DNA from 4 places in the Streptomyces nidicola genome. Region 3 is predicted to be linked to each of the others. Evidence: riboswitches for the same ligand, from Rfam matches in the RefSeq annotation. Region 3 holds a riboswitch; each other region holds the start of a gene.
What was found. A riboswitch is a leader RNA that binds a small molecule or an ion and turns the genes downstream of it on or off. The one in region 3 is predicted to bind cobalamin.

Region 1 (2,194 bases), 7.7 Mb from region 3:
TAGGCCATCTCACCGGCACCGCGCTGTGGGCCGCGCTCGTCCCCGTGCTCGCCGGGGCCCTGCTCGCCGGGATCGGCCTGCTCACCCGCTCCGAACTGGTGGGCCGGGTCCCGCGGGTGGCGCGGGAGCGGCTCGGGTCGCCGGGGCGGTCGGGCGGCCTGGGGTTCGGGGCGGCGTGCCTGGCGGTCGCGGGGATGGTGCTGATGCCGCTGGCCGCCTCCCCCGCCGCGGCCCGCGAGTGCGAGGGCAGCACCGAGCTGTGCGACCGCCCCTACGACGAGGTCGCCTATCTGACCTCGCACAACGCGATGTCGACGACCGCCGACCACTTCATCGGGCCGCTCCAGGACCCGCTCATCAGTACGCAGCTGGACCACGGAGTGCGCGCGATGCAGCTGGACACCTACCGCTGGGAGACACCCGAGGAGATCACCGAACGTCTGCACGACTCCGACTTCACGGCCGAGCAGCAGGCGCTGGTGAGGTCCGCGGTCAACCGGATCAATCCACCGCGCAAGGGGCTGTGGCTGTGCCACGCGGTGTGCAGGGCCGGGGCGATCTCCCTGGTGCCGACGCTGCGCGAGATCGGCGACTGGATGAAGGACCACCCGAACGAAGTGGTCACCCTGATCATCCAGGACGCGATCTCCGCCGAGGACACCCAAAAGGCATTCCACCAAGCGGGGTTGGACAAGCTGGTCCGCCGCCCCGACGCCGATCCGGCGAAGCCCTGGCCGACGCTCGGCGAGATGATCGACAGCGGCCGGCGCCTGGTCGTCTTCGCCGAGAAGGCGGACGGCCCGGCCCCCTGGTACCGCAACTTCTACCGCTACGGCATGGAGACGCCGTTCTCCTTCCGCTCCCCGGACCAGATGAGCTGCGTCCCCCACCGCGGCGGCGACGACAAACGGCTGTTCCTCCTCAACCACTTCATCACCAACAACGGCGGCAGCCGCATCGACGCGGGCGAGGTCAACGCCCGCCGCTACGTCCTCGACCGGGCACACCGCTGCGAACGCGAACGCGGCAGGCCGGTGACCTTCGTCGCCGTGGACTACGCGACGATCGGGGACGCGCAGGGCGCGGTGGACGCCCTCAACGAGGGCCGCTGACGGGCTCCGGTACCGCCACCGGGACCACGATCGGCTCCGCGTGATAGTTTCGCCGAGCCAGTCGTACCTTTGTGTGTTTTTCTACGCACACGGGTCAGGGAATCCGGTGCGAACCCGGAACTGACGCGCAGCGGTGAGGGTGACGGGCGGAGCCACTGCCACTGGGTCGGTACATCGGCCCGGGAAGGCGCTTCGCGCGGACGACCCCGAGTCCGAAGACCTGCTGGCGGCCTCCAGTGCCGCGTGGCGTGGGGGCGGACCGTAGGCCGGCTCCGCGTATGAGCCCTGGACGCGAAGGAACTTCCGTGCTGTTCGCACGTCAACTCCGCCGATGCGCACCGCTGTTGGCGGGCGCCCTGCTGCTCACCGGGTGCGGCACGACCGCCGCCACCGAGGACGGTGCCGCCAAGGACGGCGGTGTCACGCTCGACAACTGCGGCAAGAAGGTGCGGGTCGAGCACGCCCCGCGCCGCGCCGTCGCCCTCGACCAGGGTTCCGCCGAGATCATGCTCTCGCTCGGCCTGGCGGACCGGATGGTCGGCACCGGCACCTGGACCGACCCTGTTCCCGAGCACTTGGCGAAGGCCAACGCGAAGGTGCCGCGCCTGGCCGACCGCTACCCGTCGTTCGAGAAGGTCCTCGGCACCGAACCGGACTTCGCCGCGGCCTCGTTCACGTACACCCTCGGCAAGGGCGGTGTGGCGCCGCGCGAGGAGTTCGAGAAGCTCGGGGTGCCCACGTACCTCTCCCCCAGCGACTGCGCGGGCAAGGACAACGGCGGCGACGGGGACGGTGTGCGGACCAAGTCCCTGGGGCTCGACGTCGTGTACGGCGAGATCCGGGATCTGGCGCGCGTCTTCGACGTCGAGGAGCGCGGCGAGAAGCTGGTCGACGAGCTCAAGTCCCGGGTCCGCAAGGCCACTTCGGGGGTCGATGCGCACGGCGTGGACGTCCTGTACTGGTTCGCCAACTCCGACTCGCCCTACATGGCGGGCTGTTGCGGAGCCCCCGGCGTCGTCACCAAGGAGCTCGGGGCGCGCAATGTCTTCGACGACACGCGCGCGGAGTGGCCGCAGGTCAAC
Region 2 (2,194 bases), 1.2 Mb from region 3:
CTCTTGCCCGCGTCGGAGGTGGTCCCCGCGACGAGCAGTCCGCCGCCCGTCATCGTCGCCCCCGCGCTCGTATCCGTCGCGCACCCACACAGACTCGCGCACCCACACAGACTCCCAACGCCAACAGAGACACCCGCCGCGACAAGCGCACGGCCCGATCCACATCACGCACCTCGACCGCCCGCCCCGGCGCGTTCAGCACCGGCCGGTGCTCGACCCGGCCGCCGTACGCCAAGGTCCCGCCGAGCCGCACCCCGAGCGCCCCCGCGAAGGAGGACTCGACGACACCGGCGTTCGGGCTCGGATGCCGCCCGGCGTCCGCCCGCCACGCGTCCAGCGCCTCCCGGGGGCGGCCACCGGCGAGGACGGCGAGCGCACCCGTCAGCCGGGCCCCCGGCCAGCCGGCCACGTCGTCGAGGCGGGCCGAGGCCCAGCCGAACCGCCGGTACTTCGCGGACTTGTGCCCGACCATCGCGTCGAGCGTGTTCACGGCGCGGAAGGCCACCAGGCCCGGAACCCCGCCGAGCGCGCCCCACACGAGCGCGCCCACGACGGCGTCGGAGGTGTTCTCGGCGACGGACTCGACGACGCCGCGGGCGATCCCGTCGGCGTCGAGCCCCTGCGGATCACGGCCGCACAGCCGGGGCAGCAGCTCCCGCGCGCGCTCCACGTCACCGGCCTCAAGGGCGGCCCCTACGCCGCGTGCCTCCCGGCCCAGCGAGGTCCCGCCGACGACGGCCCAGGTGGCGGCGGCCGTCAACGCGACGGAGGCGGCGGGGGAGCGGCGTACGGCACGGGAGGCGACGGCGGCGAGAGCGGCGGCGCCACCGGCACACACCACGGTGTGCAGGGCGCCCGCGCCACGGTGGTCCCGCCACAGACGGCGCTCGACGGCCGCGGCGGCGCGCCCGAATCCGGCGACGGGGTGCCCACGGCGCGGATCGCCGAGAAGAAGGTCGGCGAAGATTCCGGCGGCGGCACCGCACGCGTACACGCGCTCGTGCCGCCAGGTGCCGCGCGGGGCGAGCATGGCGGTAGGTGTCCTCACTCAGGGTGTCCACGCCCTGGTTCGACGAGACCGGCAGCGAGAGTTCCTGGCTCGCCCCTTTCGAGAAGGGGGCTCACAGTGGCGGGACCGCGCCGGATTCGCACCGGCTTCCTCAACTGCTGCCGTATATGGCGGGGGAAGTCCACCACGCTCCGAGTTGGCACGTCAACTTGCTGTTGATCACGCAAGCGGGGTGCGGGACGTCGCACGTCCCGCACCCCGCTCACGCAGACCTGGGTGTCAGGCCACGATCAGATAGATCCCGTAGGCCACAGCCGCCGCGCACAGTGCGAAGCAGGCGTACGCCCCGGACGTCGCGACCGCCGCCGAGCCACCGTCACGCGCCGCCGACTCCCGCTTGGAGAGGCCCACGATGCCGAGGGTGAACAGGCCGACGAGGGCCACGGTGACGACGAGAGAGACACCGAAGACGGAGCCGAGGGCCGCCCAGTCGATCTTCATTCCTGCCCTGCTTCCTTCTGAACTACGGCGCTGACTACGGCGCTGACTACGGCGCTGACTACAGCGTGGCGCCGGCGGGGCGCGCGGGGTCGTTCACCGCACCGGCCTTCGGCCGGTCGGCGACCTTCGCCTCGGACTCGACCGTCTCGATCGTGCCCACCGGCGGCGGGGAGACCGAGGCGATCGCGGTCGTCACGACGCCCGGGGCCTCCTGCGCGGGGGCGGTGTGCGGCGCGTCCGCCGTGACGTTGGTGTGGTCGATGGAGTTGCGGCGCGACAGCTTCCAGATGACCGCCGAGCCGGTCACGAGCAGCGCGGCGGTGAGGCCGATGCCCCACGGGCCCTGCTTGGTCAGGAACTCGGCGCCCGCGCCCACCAGGCCCGCGGCCGGCAGGGTCAGGCCCCACGCCACGAACATCCGGGTGGCGGTGGACCAGTGGACGACGCCGCCCTTGCGGCCGAGGCCGGCGCCCATCACACCGCCGGAGCAGACCTGCGTGGTGGAGAGGGAGAAGCCCAGGTGCGAGGAGGCGAGGATCGCGGTCGCCGCACTGGTCTGCGCAGCGAAGCCCTGCTGCGGCGCGAGCTCGGTGAGGCCCTTGCCCATGGTGCGGATGATGCGCCAGCCGCCCAGGTAGGTGCCGAGCGCGATCGCCAGACCGGCCGAGACGATGACCCACAGCG
Region 3 (2,194 bases):
CTACCGCGTGGGCCCGGACTACGTAGAGGCGCACCACGTCTACGTAGCCATGAATCCGGCCGACGAGCGGGTGCTCGGCTTCTACGCGCTGCTCACCGAGCCGCCGGAGCTGGACCTGATGTTCGTCGCGGACGAGGCGCAGGGCCGGGGCATCGGGCGGCTGCTCGTGGACCATATGCGGGAGCAGGCGCGGGCCTCGGGCCTCGACCACGTCCGGGTCGTCGCGCACCCGCCGGCCGAGGGCTTCTACCGCTCCATGGGCGCGCACCGCACCGGCACCGTGCCCGCGCGTCCGCCGGCCGTCGCCTGGGACCGGCCCGAACTCGAATTCCCCATTCCCCCGGCCGCCTGAGGGGTTCCGCCCTTGCCCGGCACGGCGCACACTCGTGGGCGTCGGAATGCGGCAAGGAGGCCACATTGGGCAGCAGCCAGGCACGCGCCGAGGCGTTCGACGTGACCGTGGAGATCCCGCAGGGCTCACGGAACAAATACGAGATGGACCACGAACTCGGGCGGATCCGGCTCGACCGGATGCTGTTCACGTCGACCCAGTACCCCGCGGACTACGGCTACATCGAGGGCACACTCGGCGGCGACGGGGACCCGCTGGACGCGCTCGTCCTGACCGGCGACGCGACGTTCCCCGGCTGCGTCGTCGAGTGCCGGGCGATCGGCATGTTCGTCATGAGCGACGAGAAGGGCCCGGACGAGAAGGTGCTGTGCGTGCCCGCGCACGATCCACGGCACGACGCGGTCCGGGACATCGAGGACATCCCCGAGTTCGACCGCCTGGAGATCACCCATTTCTTCGAGGTCTACAAGGATCTGGAGCCGGGCAAATCGGTCGACGGCTCCCACTGGGAGGGCCGGGAGAAGGCGTACAAGGAGATCCATCGCGCCCGCGAACGCGCTTCCGGTTAGGCGATAGGGAGGTAGTAGGGTGGTCGGGCCGTGGTGCTCGGGAAGACCGGTGACGGCCCTTCAGGGGCCCATTCCGGAGCGGCCCTCGCCACTGTGATCGGGTTTCGGACAGTGACGTCCGAAGCGCGTCGTTCCATCCTGTACGCCACTGGCGGCCGTCGGCCGCTGGGAAGGCCGGAGCGGCGGGCACACCCGTAAGCCAGGAGACCGGCCGCGGCATCTCACGAAGTGATCCACGAGGTGCTGGAGCGTGATCGACGCATGACCCTGCCCGGGAACTCCCCGAACCCTGCCCTGAACTCCCCCTCCCCTGCCTTCCGTTGGCGCCGCGAGGACACGCTGCGCACGGCCGGCCTGATCGCGGTGATCGCCGCGCTGCACGTCGTCGCGTTCGGCGTGCTGTTCCTTCTCGTCGTCCCCGAGCACTACGAAGTCGACAACAAGGCCTTCGGTATCGGCCTCGGCATCACGGCGTACACGCTCGGCATGCGGCACGCCTTCGACGCCGACCACATCGCGGCCATCGACAACACCACCCGCAAGCTGATGGCGGACGGCAAGCGGCCCGTCTCGGTCGGCTTCTGGTTCGCGCTCGGCCACTCCAGTGTGGTCGTCGCGATGGCGGCGCTCGTCGCGGGCGGCGCAGCCCTCGCGGGCACCCTGATGAACGACGACTCGCGCACCCACCAGGTGCTCGGCGTCGTCGGCACCACCGTCTCCGGTTCGTTCCTGTATCTCATCGCGGCGCTCAACCTCGTTGCCCTGATGGGCATTCTGAAGGTCTTCAAGGCGATGCGCGCGGGCTCCTACGACGAGCGGAAGCTCGAGGAGCACCTGGATTCCCGCGGGTTCATGAACCGGATCCTCGGCCGCTTCACCAAGTCCATCACCCGCCCCGGCCAGATGTTCCCGCTGGGCTTCCTCTTCGGCCTCGGCTTCGACACCGCGACCGAGGTGACGCTGATGGTGATGGCGGGCAGCGGCGCCGCCGCGGGCCTGCCGTGGTACGCGATCCTGTGCCTGCCGCTGCTGTTCGCCGCGGGCATGAGCCTGTTCGACACACTCGACGGCACGTTCATGAACTTCGCCTACCAGTGGGCGTTCTCCAACCCGGTGCGCAAGGTGTTCTACAACCTCACCATCACCGGTCTGTCGATCGCCGTCGCGTTCTTCATCGGCACGATCGAACTCGTCGGCGTCCTGCACGACAAGCTCGACCTGAGCGACGCGGTGACCGGCTGGATCGCCGGTCTCGACCTCGACAACGTCGGCT
Region 4 (2,194 bases), 7.5 Mb from region 3:
CTGCGGGCGGGCCCCTGGAGGTGATCGTGTCGGCGAGGAGGAGGTCACGGGGCGTACGGTCGCGCCGCGTGCGGCGGACCTGGACGCGCGGCCGGTGCGGCGGAGCGGGAAGGCGGAGCGGGAGCCTCAAGGGCGCGACGATCCGCCCGACGAAGGACCTCGCGATGCGGAACGCGGCCTGCTCGCCGTACGCGAGCCAGAGTCCGCTCAGCACGGCAGCCAGGAGGTGGGCCACGAGCATGCCGGACGGTGACATGCCGCCCATGTCATGACCGTGCGATTCCATCTCGGGCATGTCCGCCATGCCGGCCATGCCATGCATGCCACTCATGCCGCCCATGGGGTCGGCCGGCATGGAAGCCGTGGGCACACGGCACAGCACCTGGTCCAGCCACCGGCCCGCGACGGAACCGCCGGACGCCGCCGGGTGCGCGAAGACCTGCGCCCACGAGAAGAAGAGATGAAGTGCCGCCTGTGCGGCCACGGCAAGACCCACGACCGGCAGGAGCCCACGCTCACGCCCGGCCGGCACACAAGCCGCCCCACCGATGACCACGAGGCCTGCGGCCAACGCCCACCAAGGCACGGTGTCACCGGACATGAGCGTGTGCGCGAGTGCTGTGAGCAGCACGCAGACGGCCGCGAACACCGCGGCCCGTCCGGCGCGGGCATCCCAGCCTGTAGTCATGGCGGTCCATCTTGGCATCCGTCGACCGGTGATCACCGGCAGGTGGTCAACTCCCCCACCGTCCGCCCGCTTTTGCTTCACCTTTGCCTTTCGCCCACCACTGCGTACTATCGCCTGGTCATCGCCGCGACGGGAGACAGGAAGCCGGTGCGAATCCGGCACGGTCCCGCCACTGTGACCGGGCAGCGCGAGCCAGCGCTGCGCGGGAGTCAGGTCACTGACCCGTCGCGGGCTTATTCCGAGGAGCGCGGACTCCGTAGGAGGCTTCACGTGTACGACGGTCCATGCCGTCCCCCTTCCCTTTCCCTCCCCCGGGTGCGACGACGGCGTGTCGTCGTGCGCTTCGGGGCCACCCTCGCCGCGCTGTCGGCGACGGTGCTCGCCGCCGGCTGCGGCCCGTCCGGGTCGGCCGCCGAACGCGCCGGCGGCCCGCAGTCGTCGATCACCAAGGGCTTTCCCGTCACCATCGACGACTGCGGCGTCAGGACGACGTACGAGAAGCCGCCTTCGCGCGTGGTGACCATCCATCAGCACCCCGTCGAACTCATGCTCTCCCTCGGCCTGAAGGACCGCATGGTCGGCACGGCGTTCCCCGACTCGGCCGTCCTGCCGAGCCTGCGCAAGGACTACGCGTCGGTTCCGAAGCTGTCGGCGAGGGCGCCCTCGTTCGAGAAGGTCCTCGAAGCCGAACCCGACTTCGTCTACGGCGGCTACTCCAGCGCATTCGCCGAGAAGGAGGGCCGTTCACGCAAGGCGTTCGCCGACGCGGGCATCGACACGTACCTCAACCGCGAGTACTGCGGCGAGAAGAACGTGACCATGCGGGACACCTACGCCGAGATACGCACCATCGGCAAGATCTTCGGGGTCCCCGACCGCGCCGACGCCCTCGTCTCCGACCTCCGCCACCGGGTCGAGAAGGCGAGCGCCGCCGTCCAAGACGAACCGGACGTCCCCGTGTTCGTGTACGACAGCGGAGACAAGTCCGCCTTCACCGCGGGCGGCAGAAGCCTGGGCACGCACCTGATCCACGAGGCGGGCGGCCGCAATGTCTTCGCCGATCTGGACGATGTGTTCGGCGACGTCTCCTGGGAGCAGGTGGTCGACCGGGGGCCCGAGGCCATCGCGATCTACGACTACGCGGGCGACAAGAGCGTGGAGCAGAAGAAGCGGTACCTGCTCTCGCAGCCCGCGCTCGCGGACGTCCCCGCCATCAAGCACAAGCGGTTCGTCGTGCTGCCGTTGACCGCGACCCTGGTGGGTGTCCGGTCGGCGTACGCGGTGGAGGGTCTGGCGCGCGGACTGCACCCGGAGAGCTTCAAGTGACGGCGTCCGTCGTGGGCGACAAGGAACCGGTCGACCAACGACCAGGTGGCAGACAGTCAACTGGCGCGCGTCGACGGCACGTTGGGCAGGGAGCGAGACTCACCGCCACCCTGTTCCTGCTCACCGCACTGCTCGTCGTCTCCCTCACGGCCGGACTCGCCATCGGCTCGGTGCACGTGC

Region 1: another riboswitch for cobalamin. It lies ahead of ACOKM3_RS01580 (ABC transporter substrate-binding protein); the one in region 3 lies ahead of nicT (Nickel transporter NicT).
Region 2: another riboswitch for cobalamin. It lies ahead of ACOKM3_RS31145 (cobalamin biosynthesis protein); the one in region 3 lies ahead of nicT (Nickel transporter NicT).
Region 4: another riboswitch for cobalamin. It lies ahead of ACOKM3_RS02575 (ABC transporter substrate-binding protein); the one in region 3 lies ahead of nicT (Nickel transporter NicT).

The regions. Positions count from the first base shown of each region.
Region 1 is NZ_JBNBPI010000001.1:334,137-336,330, forward strand. Features, by position in the region: gene ACOKM3_RS01575 (hypothetical protein) at 1-1,112, shown strand, start outside; cobalamin riboswitch at 1,165-1,354, shown strand; gene ACOKM3_RS01580 (ABC transporter substrate-binding protein) at 1,391-2,194, shown strand, end outside.
Region 2 is NZ_JBNBPI010000001.1:6,901,774-6,903,967, forward strand. Features, by position in the region: gene ACOKM3_RS31140 (cobyric acid synthase) at 1-53, opposite strand, end outside; gene ACOKM3_RS31145 (cobalamin biosynthesis protein) at 50-1,030, opposite strand; cobalamin riboswitch at 1,068-1,209, opposite strand; gene ACOKM3_RS31150 (hypothetical protein) at 1,289-1,510, opposite strand; gene ACOKM3_RS31155 (inorganic phosphate transporter) at 1,569-2,194, opposite strand, start outside.
Region 3 is NZ_JBNBPI010000001.1:8,053,050-8,055,243, reverse strand. Features, by position in the region: gene ACOKM3_RS36355 (GNAT family N-acetyltransferase) at 1-352, shown strand, start outside; gene ACOKM3_RS36350 (inorganic diphosphatase) at 418-921, shown strand; cobalamin riboswitch at 936-1,151, shown strand; gene nicT (Nickel transporter NicT) at 1,183-2,194, shown strand, end outside.
Region 4 is NZ_JBNBPI010000001.1:544,460-546,653, forward strand. Features, by position in the region: gene ACOKM3_RS02570 (hypothetical protein) at 1-688, opposite strand, end outside; cobalamin riboswitch at 787-928, shown strand; gene ACOKM3_RS02575 (ABC transporter substrate-binding protein) at 959-2,014, shown strand; gene ACOKM3_RS02580 (FecCD family ABC transporter permease) at 2,011-2,194, shown strand, end outside.